Regions from separate parts of the Paenibacillus sp. FSL H8-0261 genome, predicted to be linked through region 2. Evidence: riboswitches for the same ligand, from Rfam matches in the RefSeq annotation. Region 2 holds a riboswitch; the other holds the start of a gene.

Region 1 (10,662 bases), 500 kb from region 2:
TACTCAAACAGCTTCGCAGAATCGAGTGATAATGGGGGGAAATAGTGACCTGCAATTTCGTTTTGATTCATTAGGTTTATATATTGCCAAATGCTTGCATTTGCTTGCGCTAGATCCGAATAGGCGTGTAGATAATCATCCTGATCGTAAATCAGCATTCGATCCAAAATACGGTTCTGATCTTGTATGTTTGTATTCTCACCAATGACCCGAATGTAGTCTTCATCAAATAGATAATTAAGCGCAGTTTCAAGTGGAATCTTGCGCATACGGGTCCAGTCATCAATGCAATAAACGGCATTATGGCAGATTATATCAAGCAACACCGCATCTTCTGGCGGGATGGGAAAATGAATGACCACGTTCTTATAGTTTTTAAAAATTGAAATGGCATTCACTAGCGACAGACGCAATTGCCTGCTATTTTTCATTTCATAGAAGCAGCGGAACTCGTACATCCAATCCTGACTTGTCATATAATTTTGCTGCAGATGGAGATTCAATTCAGTCATTACCGTTTGAAACCATTCATTGTTATGAAATCCCCGCTCCTCCCAATCATCCAAATCTATAGATTGAAATTGAAGGTAGGGAATCATGCCAACAGACACGATCTGCTGCAATATTCGATCCAACTCACTAAATGAACAGACCAGCTTCCCTTCGCTCAACCGTATATCCACTTTTTTAAAAATACGATTGACCGCTACCCACTTCACCCCTAGACGCTGACGCACTTCGAGCAAACGGCTATCCATAAGTTTACCTTTTATTTTAAGAACATGATTCACCTTTGAGTACTGGCCGATCGTTTTATGCAAATCTAATTGAACCTCGATGCGATTGGGGGCAATAGATGGGCCAGCCGGTAATTCACCTAACGGCACATACGGCGATAGTAAGGCTAATACATCTTGGGACAGCTCCGCATCGACACGATTCTGCACCGCTCTTATTTGACGCTGTTCACGAAATTCAGCAGGTGAAAGCTCATACCTTATTTTAAATGCCTCGTTAAATGAGCGTACATTGGGAAAGCCGTTAGCTAAAGCAATCGTGACAATCTTCTCGTTCGTATTTTCCAGCATACGTAAGCTATGAAACAATCGCACTTCTTTGATGTAATTTCCGATTGAAATCCCTAGCTGATTTTTAAAGGAATGTGCCAGGTAGTATTTGCTACTATAAGACTTTTCAGCAATCTCATCCAGGCTGAGTTTGTCCGCATAATTAACATTGATATATGATACAATTTCTTTTACCTTATCCGAAGCAGTATGAACTTGCTTCTTTTCATCTTCTGGCCCAAGATATCGGTACAGCAATCCGATTAAACGTTTCGAATACCCTTCGATGATATAATCAGAACCGGCTCCCGGATATATCCTTTCGACGTACAAGTACGCCATACAATTCTTCACAAGCTCATATCCATCTTTTTTGTACACCATCGATAGTGGAATGTTAAGCTTAAATGCCGGAAACTCCTCTTGATACTCATTGGTTAGAAACTTTACCGAGAGCGTCGCATTCTCTTCACTGCCAATTACACGAACAATATCACCTTTATTGAAAACGAAAATATCGCCTGTCCGAATCAAAATATCCGAACCGTTTCGCATAATTTCCAGATAACCAGAAAGAACAAACCATGCCGTTAACTCCGTCATAAGTAGAAAATCCACTTCCTCAATCGTTTCGATTGCGGCTAGTAGGATTTGATCTGATCCATTTTTCTTCTTATTCAAAATCAACAATCTCCTCTTCCAACATGAAAAAATATGTTACTGTTACTGAGTACCTGACCATTTGCTCATAATTATTGATTATAAACGATTGCTCTCTGAAATCTAAAGAAATAGGACGGTGCATCATATGGTATTTGCATTTCTGTTTATATTCGCTATGTACGCGGCAAGTAACTATTACATCGCAAGAAAAATTTTTAAATGGTTACAACATGTATTTCCAAGTATTAATGGGATTATATACGGAGTCATCTACAGCTTGTGTGCGGTAACAATCATTATTAATTTACTATTGTCCTCTTCAGCTATGACGAACGATTCAAGTATTGTTAATTTTATTGGTCAATTCGGGGACTATTGGATGGGGATCTACTTCTATTTGTTCTTGCTGTTACTCCTTTCCGATGTAATCTTACTTATTATTAAATGGATCAAAATCATCCCCTCCCCTGCGCCAAAACGTGTTATTTTTCATACAAGGTCAGTAGTATTAATTCTAGTCATAGGGTTGGTGTCCTATGGGATTTATAATGCGAATCAGATAAAAGAAGTTACTTATCCGATCCAAATACACAAAAGCACCTCATTAGAGCATTTAAATATTGTTCTGATCAGCGACTTACATTTAGGCTACGTAAATGATGTAAAGTTTATTGAAGACGTTGTTGATCGTATTAATAACATGCAACCGGATATTGTGTTGATGTCAGGAGATATATTTAATGGTAACTACTATGCGCTCTCTAATCCTTCCAAAGGAATAGAGTTATTAAATACTATTCAGTCCACCTATGGGGTTTATGCTTGTTTAGGTAACCATGATGCAGGACGATCATACGATGAGATTGTGAACTTTATAGATAAGAGTAATATTAAACTTCTAAATGATGAGCATGTCGTTATTGATAATCAATTCGTTGTAGTTGGCAGGAGAGATTCATCACCGATTGGTGATCAAGGAAATGCTAGAGCAGTTACTTCTGAAGTGATGGGTAACATTGATACAACTATGCCCGTTATCGTAATGGATCATCAACCCACGAATATGATTCAGTACGGAGATGACGTCGATTTGATACTTAGCGGACATACGCATCAAGGACAAGTATTTCCTGCAAATCTAATCACCAATGCTATGTTCACAGTAGATTACGGACACTATCAGAAGAATTTAGACAGTCCTCAAGTTATTGTTACATCAGGTGTGGGTACCTGGGGACCGCCATTACGCATTGGTACGAACAGTGAGATAGCACAAATTAAAGTTGATTTTTAATAGCATGATTTTAAAAAAAGCGGACAGCCTTTGGACGAGAATTAGCGTCCTAGACTGCCGCTTTTTATAGTTTTACCTAAGGTTGGTGCGGAGAATATCCGTTATCTTGAAATTTGTCTCTCTACATCATACAACGGTTTTTACCCATATCCTCCTGTAGCATAGTCTAGCGATTATAAATACCTTCTTTTATACATCAAGGTAATTTGGCCTGCTATGTATTCCGCACTATATTGGCTGCCATCCTTAATCCACCACATAATAATCCCTAATAGTGATGCTGCAATAATATCAAGGGAGACAACCTCCTTAGTGGAATCTATGTTTCTCACGTTTCTTCGCTTTTCGATAGTATTTTTTAATAGGTTGGTTAATTGGTTTTTGAAGCCTTTGTGCTCTACCAATACAGCAAAGATTTGCCGGTATTCATAAAAATAACTTAAAAATGTGACCAACTGCTCCTGCTCGATACTGCTCTTCACTTGTAATAACGGTTCCACCTTCATGGACAGGTCATCAAAGATTTCATGTACGATCTGGCGCAATAAATCGTTAATATCCTCATAATGCAAATAAAACGTTGCACGATTCAGCTCAGCACGGTTGGCGATTTTTTGGACAGTCAATTGAGAAATCTCCACATTCTCGGCCAATAATGAAAAAACAGCATTTTTCAGCATCTTTTTTGAGCGAATGGCTCGTGGATCAACTCTTTTATGTTCGGACATTTCATCCCTCTATTATCGTTTATATAGTATTTCATCAACTAATTTACCCATTCTGTCGATTAGTCGACATTTTCAATAAAATTGCAAATAGGAATACCGTTTAAATGCTGATATGATTTATTTTATCGACACTGTGTCGAAAAAGCAATGAAGAGAGGCCTGCACCATGCAAGAAGATATTAAGGAAATAAATAAAGGAATCCTACTAACCATTCTAATTTTTGGTTGTTTCTTATCTACACTCAATCAGACGCTTTTAAATGTCGCCTTAAGTAGTCTGATGGATGTATTTGATGTCACGGCAACAACTGTACAATGGATTTCAACGGGTTTTATGCTGGTCAACGGGATATTGATTCCGATTACAGCCTATTTAATGAAACGTTTTACAACACGTCAATTATTTCTAAGTGCCATGTCATTTTTATTAATTGGCTCAATCATTTGTGCAGCAGCGCCGAGCTTTAGTCTACTCTTAGTCGGACGGATGATCCAAGCTGCAGGTGCCGGTATTATAATGCCGCTCATGATGAGCGTTGTGCTCGCTATTTTCCCTGTTGAAAAACGCGGCAGTGCTATGGGACTGCTTGGACTGGCGATGATATTTGCTCCTGCTATTGGGCCGACGCTTGCGGGATTTATTGTTGAATATCACTCTTGGCGCTGGTTATTTATCGGCCTCATTCCACTCGTCATCATTGTTATAGCGTTGGCATTCAAGTATTTAGTGAATGTATCCGAGACGTCTAAGTCTAAGCTTGATGTAGTAAGTGTTCTTTTATCGACCGTTGGATTTGGCTTAATTTTATACGGCTTCAGTAGTGCAGGCAGTAAAGGCTGGGACGATGTAATAGTAATTCTGACCTTAGGGATCGGGATCGCTGTTACGGCCGTATTCTGTCTTCGACAAATCAAGTCTGATGATCCACTGCTGAACCTGTCTGTCTTCAAAAATAAAGTTTTTACGATGACTTCTCTTATTAACGTATTAATCACGATGATGATGTACGCAGATATGATTCTATTGCCTATTTATCTGCAGAATGGCCGTGGCTTTACAGCATTTGATGCAGGACTACTATTGCTGCCAGGGGCGCTCGTAAATGCGTTCATGTCACCCGTCACCGGTAAATTATACGACCGTTTTGGTGCTAAACCACTGTTCATTATTGGTTTACTGTTTATTATTCCATCTATGTGGGCGGTAACTGATCTATCTGAATCTACAACGTATATGTATCTAATGATTCGTACCATTGGCCTGCGAATTGGATTAAGCTTCATCACTATGCCACTCAATACGGCTGGACTAAATGCACTGCCCAAACAACTCGGCACGCATGGTACAGCTGTGAACAATACCGTTCGCCAAATTGCCGGAGCCATCGGTACTGCTGTCGTAATTACGATTTATACAGTACAGGCAACAAGTCATGCGGCCACAGTGATGCAGAGCAACCCCTCTACTACTCCTGAGATCCTTAAATCCCTTGCATCCATTCTTGGGGCAAGTGACGCCTATTACTTTATGATGATTTTATCCGTCGCCGCGTTTGTTATAACATTATTTATGCCGATGAAGAGCAAGATCATGGTTGAAAAGAAAGCAAATCTAGTTAACAAGGAATAACCTTATAACGTGGAATGTAAAAAGGACAGCGATCAGCTGTCCTTTTACATTATTAATAGCTATTCCCGGCTCTTCGGCTTACTCTTGTTTATATTTTTCTTTCAGGATGCTGGAGCCGATTCCCCCGCTAACCATTAAAATCAAAGAACCGAAGTTCCAAAAGAATGACCCGCCATTCAAGGTAATCTCTAGTGCCGTTACTTTGTTCAGAAAGAGAACACAGAGTTTAATCACTAATAGCACAATGCCTGCTATTACGAAGACATCAAATACAAACTTTAATTTCGGGTGAGCCAATTTCTTGCCTTCTTCTATCACCTTTTTGGTCAACTCCTCGTCACTCCTTAGTAACTCATCGATAGTTACCCCAAAAAGATCGCTTATTTTAATAATGATTTCAATGCTTGGGTAGTTTTGACCATTCTCCCATTTCGAAACCGACTGTCGGCTTACAAACAGCTTCTCGGCCAGTTCTTCTTGTGACCAACTTTTTTTATTTCTTTCCGCTTTTAACTTCTCCCCAAAGATCATAGCAGCAACTACCTTTCTGCAATTCATAAGCCTATATTGGATTAATCGTATGCAGAAGTAAAGAACGCTTTAGTTGCAGCCCCGCAACCCCAAGTTGCAGTTAACACTAGGCTTACCGCTAGTTGATGTTGACCTAACTCAGGCTTGATTACTTTTTCCTTTTTTGCTTCTAATCGAATACAGGATGAATAATAAAACAAACCATAATGGAGTACACAATAAAGCCGGGCGCGTCTCTCCAGCGAACAGCATGATGATCAGTATTCCAGCGAACAAGGTTAAGACAATATAATTAATAGCCGGTGTGAACGGTGCTTTGAATTTGGATTTCGCCTGTAAGTCTGGCCGGGTTTTCTTATACTTAATATGGCAGATAAGAACAATGCCCCACACCCATATAAAACAAATGGCGCTAATCGTTGTCACGATTCCAAAAGCCTGCTCCGGAATAAGTTTACTCAAAAGAGCACCCACAGATATAACAATTGTAGAAATGAATAACGAGTTACCTGGTACATGGTTTTTATTCAGTTTGCCCAAACGAGGTGACGCCTGGTTATTTCTACTCAAATTATAGAGAATTCGGCTGGTCGAGAACATCCCACTATTACAAGCGGAAGCGGCTGAAGTTAATACGACAAAATTAATAATCCCTGCGGCAATTGGAATCCCTACTAAAGTAAAGGTTTTTACAAAAGGACTCTCTGCCGGACTGAGCTCCGTCCAAGGGTTAATGCATAGCAGGACGAAAAGCGCACCAACATAGAAGAATAGAATCCGTAAAGGAATTTTATTAATCGCCGATGGGATATTTTTCTCCGGATCCGCTGTTTCCGCTGCCGACACCCCGACCAATTCCACACCCACGTAAGCAAATACAACCATTTGAAAAGAAAATAAGAAGCCTGATATGCCGTTCGGAAAAAATCCCCCATGCTCCCATAGGTTTCGTACCGTCACCGATCCTGCATCCGTCTTAAATCCAATGATCAGTAAAATGACCCCAAGACCAATCAAGGCGAGAATCGTAATTACCTTAATTAAAGCAAACCAAAATTCGAGTTCCCCGAAGCTCTTTACAGTTAATAGATTAAGTCCTAATAACACGACTAGACAGGCGATGGCAGGAACCCACTGCGGGATATCAAACCAGTACTGTACATATACGCCAACAGCAATGACATCAGCCATAGCCGTCATGATCCAGCAAAACCAATAGGTCCAACCGGTAATGAATGCGACCCGTGATCCAAGGTAGTCTTCAGCAATATCCGTAAACGATTGATAGCCCGCTTTAGATAATAGGAGTTCTCCCAGTGCTCTCATCACAAAAAACACAGCAATACCCACGATTAAATACGTGATCATAATGGATGGCCCTGCCTTCTCTATCGCCTTGCCTGACCCCAAGAATAATCCTGTACCAATGGTGCCGCCAATAGCAATAAGCTGAACATGCCGATTAGCCAGCTCTCTCTTTAATTCTGGTTGTGCCATACCTAGTTCCCCCTTGTGAGTACAATAAATTGGAATAAAAAAGAGAGATTGGATGTCATCCAATCTCCCAGATCGTAAGAATATCAAATAATATTCGCCCTACTGATGGCGATCAGCATGACAAATACATATCCAGTACTCTTCTGTCCTTTTGCCTGAGATTGTGAACCCTTCGGCGCCGCGGAATTTCCGCAGTCTCTCCAGAAGCTGCTCCAGCTAAAGTGTAATCCTTAGCCATCATAGCTCGTGAATTATGAAGTTGATAAAGCGGTAACGCAGTAAAGCTGTTCTGATATTCTAACATATTACTTGTGATGTGAGTGTTAATCAGTGATAAAAGTCTCAAGAATTTAAAGTTAGCCTCATGAACATACTACTTTTTGAAAAGCAAAAAACTAAAGGAGTATGCTAATGAAAGCCGCTATAGTAAAGAAATTCAAAGAAAAGTTAGAGATACAAGACGTACCTAAACCAAAACCCGGACACAAAGAAATCCTTGTCCATATTCAGGCGTGCGGAGTGTGTCATACTGATTTGCATGCTGCTCATGGCGATTGGCCCGTAAAACCGAAACTCCCTCTTATTCCCGGACATGAAGGCGTTGGGATCATTGAAGAAATAGGTGAAGGAGTTACACACTTAAAGGTAGGAGACCGAGTAGGAATTCCATGGCTGTACTCAGCCTGCGGTCATTGTGAGTATTGTCTTACAGGAAGAGAGACTCTTTGTCTCGATCAGCAAAATTCTGGATATTCCGTAGATGGTGGATATGCAGAATATTGTGTGGCAGCTGCCGATTATGTAGTGAAGGTTCCTGATAATCTAGGCTTCATCGAAGCGGCACCTTTATTTTGCGCTGGCGTTACGACCTACAAAGCTTTGAAAGTATCAGGTGTAAAGCCAGGTGAATGGGTAGCCATTTTCGGCGTCGGAGGATTGGGTCATCTTGGTGTACAATATGCAAAGGTGATGGGAATGAACGTAGTGGCCATCGACACGTCGGATGAAAAGATGGAGCTTGCCAAACAGCTTGGCGCAGACAAAACCCTAAACGCATTAAAAGAAGATGCCGCAGACTGGATTCAAAAAGAAATCGGTGGAGTACATGGTGTCGTTTGTACGGCGGTTGCGAAAAAAGCATTCGACCAAGCCTACCGGGCCATTCGTCGCGGCGGTACCTGCGTCATGGTTGGACTGCCTCCTGAATCCATGGATGTCCCGATCTTTGATACGGTATTAAACGGTACAAAGGTAGTCGGTTCGATTGTCGGCACTCGCAAAGATTTACAAGAAACATTACAATTCGCTGCAGAAGGAAAAATAAAAACCATTATTGAGACACGTAAATTAGAAGATATTAATGAGATCTACGATCTTATGTTAGAAGGCAAAATCAATGGTCGAATCGTCCTTGATATGACGAAATGATCAATAATAAAAAGTATGCTACCATAATATTTATTACAAGCCACAAAATCTGAGGTGATCGGAATGTTAGAACGTTCCATGGAGAATGTAATGGAATCCGTGAAGGGAAGGAGTGATGTGTAAAATAAAAATGAAAAAGGATGATAACAATGAATAAATACCAAACTATAAATAGCGATGGATTTGAACTGAATTATTGTGTAAAAGGAACTGGGAAACCTATTTTGGTGATAGGCAGCAGTGTTTATTATCCTCAATTATTCTCAGAAGATTTATATGATACATTTCAGTTTATTTTCCTTGATCATAGAGGATTTGTGAAGCCGCCCCGAACTCTGCAACCGGAAGATTATAGATTGGAGAAAGTATTAGATGATATAGAGACGGCAAGGCAAGATCTTAACTTAACAAATTTCATCTTATTAGGGCATTCAGGACATGCTTTCATGGCTTTGGAATATGCTAAAAAATATCCCTACCATGTCCAAAAAGTTGCCTTATTGAATTCAGCACCTACAAATAGCGGGGAAAGACAGCGTCAAAGTTTTGCATTTTTTAATGAGACAGCAAGTCCGGAGAGAAAAAGACAGTTCGAGATGGATATTGCTTTGTTAGAAAGCGACATTCAGAAAGATCCTGAACGGCGATTCGTTCACATGTGTATTCGGATGGGAGCCCAAAGCTTTTATGATTATACATTTGACGCAGCTTACATGTGGGAAGATGTATATACGAATATGCCAATTATCGATTATCTGTGGGGAGAAGCATTCGGAGAATTGAATCTTATACAATCACTCGCTAACTTCAACAAACCAGTATTTATCGGTTTAGGCAGGTATGATTATTTGGTAGCGCCTGTTTCACTTTGGAATTCTGTTAATGAAGCCTATAAGCACGTCAAAAAAGTGATCTTTGAGCATAGTGGTCACAATCCGATGTTTGAAGAACCTCGAACCTTTGACAAAGAGCTAAGCAAGTGGATTCTTGAGGGCAATTGAGGCTTTCCTTTGTATAACGAAAAACACTAAGTTGATTCTTAGTGTTTTTTTATTTCATGCTCGTTTCAGTTGAACCATACCTAAGTCGAACAGAGGATTATGATAGCGATTTAATATTTTATCGTATTATTCCTCACATGCACTAAGATTTCACAATGATAAGCTTAACATTGTATGCCTTATGATACTTTAGGAGGTAATATAATGAGCAAGTACGACGAAGCCATGAAGCTGCTGGAAGAACAAGTAGGTAACAAGGACGGCCTAATCTCTCTGTCCACCATCGCGCTGGAACCGGGGGGCCGATGGTATCGGTCAAAACCTGGGCTGGGTATGTGACGAGAAGAACGCGGAGATGATGACAAAGCTGCGCACAATTTTCGCCGAGTGGTATAACGAAGCCAATAACGACGAAGACCCTAACACATGCCTGCTGCGCATTCGCCTAACAAAGGGCCTGTGGAATGACGCCCATAAAGGGATCAGAAATGAGATTGATTTTGTCAATAAGACGGCAAATTAAGTGGTCACTTCCTTTTTTTTGGCCCTACTTATGATAAGGCTCACCGCGCTGTCTGTAACGGCAAGTTATAGGGCCATCCTTTGTGGGGATGACCCTTTATTAATCTAGATTTGTTCAGTTGTCATCTTTGTTAACGCCTACATTTCGCTCGCATAAGACGTTATTTTTTCTTCACCGGTATCCAGATTTCTCCTGAAACATTCCCATGCCGTGCCATTCCATAATACATTTCGAAACTAGGGCCCTCAACCTGTTCGTATTCAGATGTCGGAAACCACTCAGAATAGATTCGTTGCCATA
Region 2 (10,662 bases):
GCAAAGCTGTTCAATTTAATTCTTCCGTTAACTTAACCAATGCATCACCATGGCATAGTCAGAGATTATAAAAACCAATAAACTAACCGCTCCGAAACCAATGGCGAACTTGTTCTTCTGGGGAGCCCTCAGTAACCGAATGACTCCAACTAAAATTAGGATGGTGAATAAAATCATAAAAACATCAAAGGTATGAAATTTAGACGGTCCTTGCGCGGCAACTTCTGCAAGTAGCATTACCTTACCTCCTCAAAAATGTTGTCAAGCAAGATCCAGTATTCCCCATATCCTCTTCTATGTTATCGCTACCATTTGGGCGATGCAATAGGTTTTGTAGAAAAATTATGTATTTGTCGCAAAAAAAATATTTTATTACTGCAAAATCGGATAAATTAATGATTTTGTTCATTGACGTTTGATGTTTTCCGGCAAAAGCGATACAAACCTAACGAGTAATGCTCTATTTTTTGAAGGTGATGAAATGAAGTATCAGTTATGGATTAAGCCCCCTCAAATTAGCCGATTATCGGTTTGATTTTAGTTCTAAGGCTGCTTCCCCAATCTAGTAGCTGAAGCCTTTAATAGAACAAAATGTATATTACAATTAGTTATTTATTTTTCAAGGAACCATCGAGCCTACAGTTATTCTATTACCCATTAAGTATACTTACAGTAACAGCATGTTCCTCATTAAATCTTACGACGGACATGCCCTACATATGCCTATCCCGTCTATTATTTAGTATTCTTTTTATAGGAGTCATATAACGTTTACTAGAAAACTCACATCAGAACGGATAAAGGCTCTAATTTACTAGTGACTACCAGCAATTGTACCGATCAATTGTTTTCCCAAAATAATAATTTTGGACAATAAATAATAAAGGCCACGGCAAATTGCCGCGACCTTTATTATTTAGTAGTTATACTATCCAGCTATTTATAGCTTAGGTAGTTTCCGCCGTCTCAAGCATAAGCGCTTCAGTACGCTCTGTATCACGAATCAGAACTGGCTTCAGATACTTACCTGTGTAAGACTCCGTAACAGTAATGATCTTCTCTGGTGTTCCTGTTGCCAGTACGGTTCCGCCGCCACTGCCGCCTTCTGGTCCCATATCGATGATATAATCAGCAGTCTTAATAACGTCCAGATTATGCTCAATGACAAGAACCGATTCTCCGGAATCCACCAAGCGGTGCAATACTTCAAGTAAACGACCAATGTCGTCCACATGCAGACCTGTTGTAGGCTCATCCAAAATATAGAGTGTCTTGCCTGTACTACGGCGATATAACTCAGAAGCCAACTTCACACGCTGCGCTTCACCACCGGATAATGTTGTACCTGGCTGACCAATCTTAATGTAGCCAAGACCCACATCCATCAGCGTTTGCATTTTACGGTGAATACGAGGGATATTCACGAAGAACTCTGTAGCATCCTCTACAGTCATCTCCAGCACGTCGGAAATGTTTTTCCCTTTATATTTCACTTCTAGTGTTTCCCGGTTATAACGTTTACCTTTACATACCTCGCAAGGAACGTATACGTCAGGCAAGAAGTGCATCTCAATCTTGATAATTCCGTCCCCACGGCAAGCTTCACAGCGTCCGCCTTTTACGTTAAAGCTAAAGCGTCCCTTTTGGAACCCCCGTACCTTTGCCTCATTTGTCTTCGAGAACAGATCACGAATGTCGTCAAATACGCCAGTATAGGTTGCTGGGTTAGAGCGTGGTGTACGCCCAATTGGTGATTGGTCGATCTCAATAACTTTATCGAGATTTTCCAAGCCACGAATTTCTTTGTGCTGACCCGGACGCACCTTCACAGCCTTATTCAGCTGCCGTGCCAAGCTCTTGTACAGAATTTCGTTAATAAGTGAAGATTTACCGGAGCCCGACACACCAGTCACCGCCGTAAACACACCTAATGGAATCTTCACATTCACATTTTTCAGGTTATTCTCTTTAGCGCCACGAATTTCTATCCAACGATCATCGGTAGCACGACGCTTAGCGGTAACTGGAATAAACTTACGACCGCTTAAATATTCACCGGTTAAGGAATTCGGATCTTTCATAATCTCTTCCGGTGTTCCTTGCGCCATAACTTGTCCACCATGAATACCCGCACCCGGTCCGATATCAATAATATAGTCCGCTGCCATCATCGTATCTTCGTCATGCTCTACAACAATCAACGTATTGCCTAGGTCACGCATATGAGCAAGCGTAGAGATCAGGCGATCATTATCCCGTTGATGCAGACCAATACTTGGCTCATCCAGAATGTACAGAACACCCATCAAACTGGAACCGATCTGAGTTGCCAACCGGATACGCTGTGCTTCACCACCAGATAGCGAGCCTGCTGCGCGGCTAAGTGTCAAATAGTCCAATCCGACATTCACCAGGAATCCCAGACGATTGCAGATTTCCTTAAGAATAAGATTGGCGATAGCTGTCTCTTTCTCACTTAACTTTATTTCTTCAAACCAATGCTGACAGTCACCAATTGAGAGATCGGTAATATCCGAAATATTTTGTTCGTTGATCGTAACCGCCAAAATTTCTTTCTTCAGACGTTTACCCTTACAGACATGACAAGGCTTAGCACTCATAAATCCTTCAATAAATTCACGAATACCGTCAGATGCGGTCTCCCGGTAACGACGCTCCAGATTCGGAATAATCCCTTCAAAAGCAACCATCGCATCTTTCTTTTGTCCAAAATCATTCTCATATTTGAAGCGAACCTTCTCACTACCTGTACCATGCAGTAGTTTATTCATATGATCAGGTGTTAAGCTGCTCACTGGAACGTTCTGTGGAATATTAAAATGCTCACACACGGACTTCAGAAATTGCGGATAGTAATTAGAAGTACTTCCAGTCCAAGCTAAAAAGGCACCTTCTTCAATGGATTTCTCAGCATCAGGAATAAGCAGATCTGGATCGACCACCATCTTCATTCCAAGTCCATCGCACTCTGTGCAGGCTCCAAACGGACTGTTGAAGGAGAACATACGTGGTGCCAGCTCTTCAATACTGAAACCACAAATCGGACAAGCAAAATTAGAGCTGAACAGAAGCTCTTCCTGACCGATGATATCCACAAGGATTTTACCGCCCGAAAGTTTAAGTGCCGTCTCCAGTGAATCCGTCAGCCGGGTCTCCACATCGTCTTTAACGACGATCCGGTCTACAACAACTTCTATGGTGTGCTTTTTATTCTTCTCAAGTTCAATATCCTCAGACAGATCTCTTAGCTCACCGTCCACACGCACACGTACGAACCCTTGCTTAGAAATATCTGTGAAGAGTCCTTTGTGTTCACCTTTACGTCCTGAAATAATAGGCGCTAGGATTTGCAAACGAGTCTTCTCTGGATACTGCATAATCCGGTCTACCATTTGTTCAACGGTCTGGGAAGTAATCTCAATTCCATGCTCAGGACAATGAGGGTGACCGATTCGAGCAAAAAGCAACCGGAGATAGTCATAGATCTCAGTAACCGTACCAACTGTGGAGCGCGGGTTGCGACTTGTTGTCTTCTGATCAATAGAGATTGCCGGGGATAATCCGTCTATCGAATCCACATCCGGCTTCTCCATTTGGCCCAAGAACTGACGAGCATAAGCTGACAAAGATTCAACATAACGCCGCTGTCCTTCAGCATAAATCGTATCAAATGCAAGCGAAGACTTACCCGAGCCGCTCAGCCCCGTCAGCACGACGAAACGGTCACGTGGAATCGTCACATCGATGTTTTTGAGATTGTGCGCCCTCGCGCCTTTAATTACAATATTATCGTTCGCCAACGGAACCTCTCCTTAATAAATCAAATATCAAAGCTGTTTTCTATTTATTCAAAAAGAACGGCCAGGACAGCACCGTTCAATTACTTATTTTAAATATCGGTGATGCATTTAAGGTTTATTACTCGGCCCGAAGCTCCAACAATGCGTCACGCAGCTCTGCCGCGCGTTCGAATTGCAGGTTCTTCGCAGCGTCCTTCATCTCGGCTTCCAGACGCTGGATCAGGCTTTGTTTCTCTTTCTTATTCATCTTGCCACCAACACCCGTGAGGTAATCCGCTTTGGACTCGGCAACCTTCGTTGCCTCGATGATGTCACGCACCTTTTTATTAATGGTGGTTGGGGTAATGCCGTGCTTCTCATTATGGGCGATCTGGATGGCGCGACGACGCGACGTTTCGCTCATCGCCTTCTCCATCGAATCAGTGATTCGATCACCGTACATGATTACACGACCCTCGGAGTTACGGGCCGCACGACCAATCGTCTGAATTAGGGAGCGTTCGGAACGAAGGAAGCCCTCTTTATCAGCATCGAGAATAGCGACCAGCGATACTTCCGGGAGGTCGAGACCTTCTCTTAGCAGGTTAATCCCTACTAAAACATGAAATGTACCAAGACGAAGATCACGTAAGATCGCCATCCGCTCCAGCGTTTTGATATCAGAGTGCATATAACGAACCTTAATCCCAATTTCCTTAAAGTAATCCGTCAGATCCTCCGACATCTTCTTCGTCAACGTTGTGACGAGTACACGTTCGTCTCGTTCCACCCGATCACGAATTTCACTAATCAAGTCATCGATTTGTCCCTCTGTAGGACGAACCTCAATGATCGGATCCAAAAGACCTGTAGGCCGGATAATCTGCTGCACCATGGTGTCGCAGTGCTCCATTTCATAGGGTCCAGGTGTCGCTGAAACATATACGATCTGCTTCACCTTTTCTTCGAATTCCTCGAACTGGAGTGGACGGTTATCCAGCGCAGACGGCAACCGGAAACCATGCTCTACCAGTACCGTCTTACGCGCCCGGTCACCGTTATACATCGCCCGAATCTGCGGAAGCGTTACATGGGACTCGTCAATAACGATCAGCATATCATCCGGAAAATAATCCATTAATGTATACGGTGTTGCCCCTGGTTCACGGAAGGTGAGCGGTCCGGAATAGTTCTCAATCCCAGAACAGAAGCCCACTTCTTTCATCATCTCAATATCATAACGTGTCCGTTGTTCCAAACGCTGAGCTTCAAGAAGCTTTCCTGCGTCACGAAGAACCGTTAAGCGGTCTTCCAGCTCTTTTTCAATGTTGACCAGTGCCACCCGCATCGTTTCTTCCTTGGTAACAAAGTGAGACGCCGGAAAAATAGCGACATGATCGCGCTCCCCGATCAGTTCACCCGTCAGTACATCAATTTCAGTGATTCGCTCAATTTCATCACCGAACAATTCGACCCGAATGGCATGCTCACCCTGAGATGCCGGGAAAATCTCAACCACATCACCACGTACACGAAAGGTTCCGCGTACAAAATTGATATCATTACGCTGGTACTGGATATCCACTAACCTGCTCAAAATCTCATTTCGAGGCTTCTCCATCCCTACCCGCAAGGACAAAAGCAAGCTTCCGTATTCCATCGGCGAACCGAGACCGTAAATACAAGACACACTCGCCACAATAATAACGTCACGCCGTTCGAACAAGGAGCTCGTTGCGGAGTGGCGCAATTTATCAATCTCTTCATTAATACTGGAGTCTTTCTCAATATAAGTATCGGAGGAGGGAATATACGCCTCTGGTTGGTAATAGTCGTAGTAGCTGACGAAATAGTCTACCGAATTATGCGGAAAAAACTCCTTAAACTCACTCGCCAGTTGGGCAGCCAAAGTCTTATTGTGCGCAATAACTAACGTCGGGCGGTTTAATTTGGAAATAACTTGTGCAACGGTAAACGTCTTCCCCGTACCCGTCGCGCCCAGCAGCGTCTGGTGCTTCTTGCCCTGCCGGATGCCTTGTAGTAATTCCTCTATGGCATGAGGCTGATCGCCCTGGGGTGTATACTCGGACTCCAATTCAAAAGTCTTTGTACTGACGACAATATCACTCATTTGCCCGTCTCCCCTCTATCGTCTAAACTAGATTAATATATTATAATTGTTGTCTGAATGTTCTCTCTCCATACGATGGCAAGCTAAAACGCCTTTGGCGTCTCTAAAAGACGTTAAGCGTTTGTGCGAGAATTATAAGGATTAAAGTATAACGTGAAACTTATACTTTCTTATAATTAAAAAATATGGAAGATAAGAATATGTGTTCCCGTTCATTATACAGTGTTGACTAGATCGTTGCAAACCATAATACATAGAAATGTTAGGAGCTTGAAGCATGGATATTACCTCAATAATCGGCCTATTGGCTGGACTGGCTGCGTTAATCGGCGGCTATCTCTGGGAAGGCGGAAGCCTCTCAGGACTGCTGCAGCTTAATGCAGCTTTGATTGTGTTCGGGGGTACGTTTGCCGCCGTTATGATCAGTTTCCCGGCATCTAAGCTGCGCTCCATTCCAACAGCATTACGCATGGCTTTCGGTAGCAACCCTGATCGTGATGTAGAAAAAGCAGAAGAACTTATTGCAATGGCAACCGTGGCCCGTCGCGGCGGCGTTCTAATGTTAGAAAAACAAGCTGAAGAACATCCGGACCCTTTTACACGTGAAGGTCTACTTCTTATTGTCGACGGCACTGATCCTGAGCAGGTAAGACAGATCCTTGAATTAGAAATGGATGCTAAAGAATTGAAGCATGATAACTATGCTAAGATTTTTGAAGCTGCAGGTGGATATGCACCAACGATGGGAATTATCGGGACGGTGATGGGTCTCATCCGTGTACTTGGCAACCTTACAGATCCGTCAAATCTGGGCACATCTATCGCAGTGGCATTTACCGCAACACTGTACGGTGTTGCCATCGCTAATTTAATATTTTTACCCATCGCTTCCAAAATCAAATCCCGCAGTCAAAGCCAGCTACATAGTATGGAAATGCTGCTCGTCGGCATTCTTTCTTTGCAGAACGGGGATCACCCCTTGCTGGTGCGTAAAAAACTGAACTCATTCATCTCAGACACGGACACGAATGACCGTGCGGAAACTAGAGGTCTTCTATGAGACAAAGAGACCGGCGCAAGCGGCGTGTAGAGACTCGGGAAAGCCACGACCGTTGGATGATTACTTATGCTGATCTAATTACACTTTTACTTATTTTTTTCGTTATATTGTATGCGATGAGCAGCCTGGATACTGACAAATATAACATCGTGACAGGCTCGTTATCCGAGACCTTCAAATCTGGCAGCACTGTCCTTGAGGGTGGGAACGGCATTTTAGATGCTGGGAAATCAATTGAGAACAAACCGGAAAGTACAGACGGGAATGGGAATGCAGCTGCAACTGCGAGAACGAATGATGGATCTGCTGAACAAACGGAGAACGAAACACCTTCGGCACGTGAACTTGCTTTTCGAGAACAAGAGGCTAAACTTGCTGAATTAATGGGTGTGATTACGAACTATGTAGAGGAAAATAATCTCGGAGAACAAATTTTTGTTGCCGACAAACCGCAGGGGATAGAAATCACACTAAGTGACCGTTTTCTCTTCGATATAGGTAAGGCAGACCTGAAGTCTCCAGCCCTGCCTGCTCTTCAGCAGTTATCTGGCTTGTTCAGCGATATCGGCGCAAAGATCAGCATTGAAGGACATACCGACAATACGCCAGTATCTTCGGCTTCTCACTATAACGACAACTGGGAGCTGTCTGGTGCTCGTGCGCTGTCAGTGCTTCGCTTTTTCTTAGATCGGGAGGGATTGAATCCCGACAATTTTCAATACGCAGGTTATGCTGATACCCAGCCCACCGCGGATAATACATCGGCAGCAGGGCAGCAAAAGAACCGCCGTGTAGAGATCATTGTGCTTCGTCAACTTCAAGAGGGTGCCTAAAAAATGTTTTACTCAGAGCTAGTTACAATAGCTAGGCCTGTGCGGGAGCGAATCTGCTTATCAACATACCCAAATGGGCTCACCACTATTTATTACGGAAATACTCCCTGATTATCTGCCTATTCCCTTGTCCAGGCGCAGAATTAGAGAATTCCTCCCTGATTAATACCCTATTTAGTCAGAAATAGCGCTTTTCACCGAAATTTTAGGGAGGAATTCCCTAAAACCCTTTGTGTACGCTATATTCGTCTAAAATAAGGAGGTTTTCCCTAATTCCACAATCAGTAGATTCGCTTTTAAATAAAATCCCATAATTCCAAAGAGTCCCAGGATTTAACTCAAAAATCACCACCACTATCTATATAAAAACACCAAACAGCAAGTCCCCAAAAACGGAAACTTGCTGCTATAAATATCACATTCGGTGAAATTAATATTCAGAAAAAAATTAGAATTACTCCCCTACCAATGCACGATATCCAGCTGCATCTAGCAGTCCTTTTACAGCATCAGCATACTCTCCGTCCACTTCAATTTCAAAAATCCAACCTTCACCATACGGCTTATCATTAATCAGCTCCGGACTAGCTTCTAATCCGTCATTAATCTTGGTAACCGTCCCTGAGACGGGTGAATAGAGTTCCGATACGGTCTTAACGGATTCGATACTGCCTACGCTGTCGCCAGCTGAAATGGCCGAACCCACTTCAGGAAATTCCACAAATACGATATCGCCTAACAAATGCTGAGCATGATCCGTAATCCCAACACGTACTACGCGTCCTTCCACTTGCTGTGCCCACTCATGCTCTTCGCTGTAAAGAAGGTTATCTAAAACTTCACTCATTTCAAGCCGCCTCATTTCCAAATTGGAATTCTAAATTTAGTTATAGCCTAAGTGATCGCGGAGCATAATGTCAATATTACTAACAGTAAAATAAATTTGTCGTTTTTTTGACTTTTTCTTGTTGACAGCGCCCTCCTATACCCGTTTAATGGAGACATAAGAAACAAATACAGTTGCGGATGATGGCATAGGGAGAGACTGTCTCACTTGAAGACGGCGCCGAAGGAGTAAGCCCTAACAGGGGTGAATCTCTCAGGCAAAAGGACCTTTGTCGGACGTACCTCTGGAGAGCATCAGACGCGAGGCTGAGTGCGTCAGGTCACCAACGGGGAAACTTGCATGTTAGTTACGCAGGGTAACTCTCAGGTACAAAGGACAGAGCAGAAAGCGATTAGTGCATTTATGCATGATTGCTTCTGCCTGTCCTTTTTTTCGTATGTAATCAGACTAGGGGAGTGACGACATGGATGCTTTGAAAAGAACGCCTTTTTATGATCTCTATTCCGCTTATGCGGAGTCCAGGTGCATTGATTTTGGCGGCTGGGAGCTGCCAGTACAGTTTACAGGTATCGTGAAGGAGCATGAGGCTGTTCGCCAGCAGGCTGGACTGTTCGATGTATCGCATATGGGTGAATTCATCGTGATCGGAAGCGGCGCTGAAGCCTTTTTACAAAAAATGACGACCAACGATGTCAGCCGCCTTACCGATGGTGCGGCACAATATACGCTGCTCTGTTATCCAAACGGCGGTGTGGTCGACGATTTGCTCGTGTATCGACTAAGTGAAGGCCGTTATATGCTCGTTGTAAATGCCTCCAACATCGATAAGGACTTCCAGTGGCTGCAAGAGCATCTGACCTCTGAATTCGGTGAAGTCACACTCACTAATGTCTCTGACGAGACGCTTTTGCTCGCCTTGCAAGGTCCGCTGGCAGAGACCATACTCGCAGAAGTTACTGATGCACCGATCTCAACGCTCAAGCCTTTCCACTTCATCGAACGCGCAACCGTCTGCGGTGTAGAAGTACTGATCTCCCGTACGGGTTATACCGGTGAAGATGGCTTCGAAATTTACGCTTCGCTGGATGGGGCAGCAACGTTATGGAACGGCCTTCTCGCAGCTGGCTCTCCTCACGGATTAACACCTGCTGGACTGGGCGCACGGGATACGCTTCGTTTCGAGGCAAAATTGCCACTGTACGGTCAGGAGCTGTCGGCTGACATCACGCCTCTTGAAGCTGGAGTACAGTTCTTCGTGAAGCTGGACAAAGCGGACTTCATCGGACGCGATGCGTTGATACAGCAAAAAGAAGCCGGTCTTCCCCGCCGTCTTGTCGGTCTAGAAATGATTGATCGAGGCATTCCGCGCTCCCATTACCCAGTCTATGCGGACGGCATCAAAATCGGAGAGGTCACAACCGGAACCCAATCTCCAACGCTGAAACGCAACCTGGGATTAGCTTTGCTTGATACAGCTTACAGTGAAATAGGCACAGAGGTTTTCGTAGAGATACGCGGCAAGCAGCTTAAGGCTGTCGTGATTAAGGCCCCTTTTTACAAGTATAAACGCCTTTAGCGTCCATATTAGGACGGTGAACTTTTAAGCGAGAAATAGAAGGATAAAGTATAACGTGAAAATTGTACTTTCTTATATTTTAAAAAAGCCAAGGAGTGAAACCTTAATGAAGCACCGTTATCTGCCCATGACAGCACAGGACCGCGTAGAGATGATGGAAACCGTCGGGATTCAGTCCATAGATGAGCTGTTCTCCGATATCCCTGAAGCCGTCCGTTATCAAGGCACTATGCCGATGTCTGAACCACTCGATGAGTACGCCCTGCTACGTCACATGAAAGGTCTCGCTGACCGCAATGCTGACTTCGATTCGCACGCCAGCTTCCTCGGCGCCGGACTATACGACCATCACATCCCTGTAGTGATCAACCATGTCATTTCCCGTTCAGAATTCTACACTGCTTACACCCCTTAT

What was found. A riboswitch is a leader RNA that binds a small molecule or an ion and turns the genes downstream of it on or off. The one in region 2 is predicted to bind glycine.
Region 1: another riboswitch for glycine. It lies ahead of MHI27_RS30420 (amino acid permease); the one in region 2 lies ahead of gcvT (glycine cleavage system aminomethyltransferase GcvT).

The regions. Positions count from the first base shown of each region.
Region 1 is NZ_CP150297.1:6,824,061-6,834,722, forward strand. It holds gene MHI27_RS30395 (helix-turn-helix transcriptional regulator) at 1-1,748, opposite strand, end outside; gene MHI27_RS30400 (metallophosphoesterase) at 1,876-3,024, shown strand; gene MHI27_RS30405 (TetR-like C-terminal domain-containing protein) at 3,198-3,752, opposite strand; gene MHI27_RS30410 (DHA2 family efflux MFS transporter permease subunit) at 3,919-5,382, shown strand; gene MHI27_RS30415 (helix-turn-helix domain-containing protein) at 5,461-5,913, opposite strand; gene MHI27_RS30420 (amino acid permease) at 6,052-7,410, opposite strand; glycine riboswitch at 7,544-7,624, opposite strand; gene adhP (alcohol dehydrogenase AdhP) at 7,822-8,838, shown strand; gene MHI27_RS30430 (alpha/beta fold hydrolase) at 8,988-9,839, shown strand; gene MHI27_RS30435 (hypothetical protein) at 10,044-10,178, shown strand; gene MHI27_RS30440 (hypothetical protein) at 10,195-10,362, shown strand; gene MHI27_RS30445 (effector binding domain-containing protein) at 10,523-10,662, opposite strand, start outside.
Region 2 is NZ_CP150297.1:6,323,641-6,334,302, forward strand. It holds gene MHI27_RS28295 (DUF2759 family protein) at 28-237, opposite strand; gene uvrA (excinuclease ABC subunit UvrA) at 948-3,821, opposite strand; gene uvrB (excinuclease ABC subunit UvrB) at 3,940-5,931, opposite strand; gene MHI27_RS28310 (flagellar motor protein) at 6,209-6,991, shown strand; gene MHI27_RS28315 (flagellar motor protein MotB) at 6,988-7,824, shown strand; gene gcvH (glycine cleavage system protein GcvH) at 8,279-8,671, opposite strand; glycine riboswitch at 8,851-8,949, shown strand; gene gcvT (glycine cleavage system aminomethyltransferase GcvT) at 9,135-10,247, shown strand; gene gcvPA (aminomethyl-transferring glycine dehydrogenase subunit GcvPA) at 10,354-10,662, shown strand, end outside.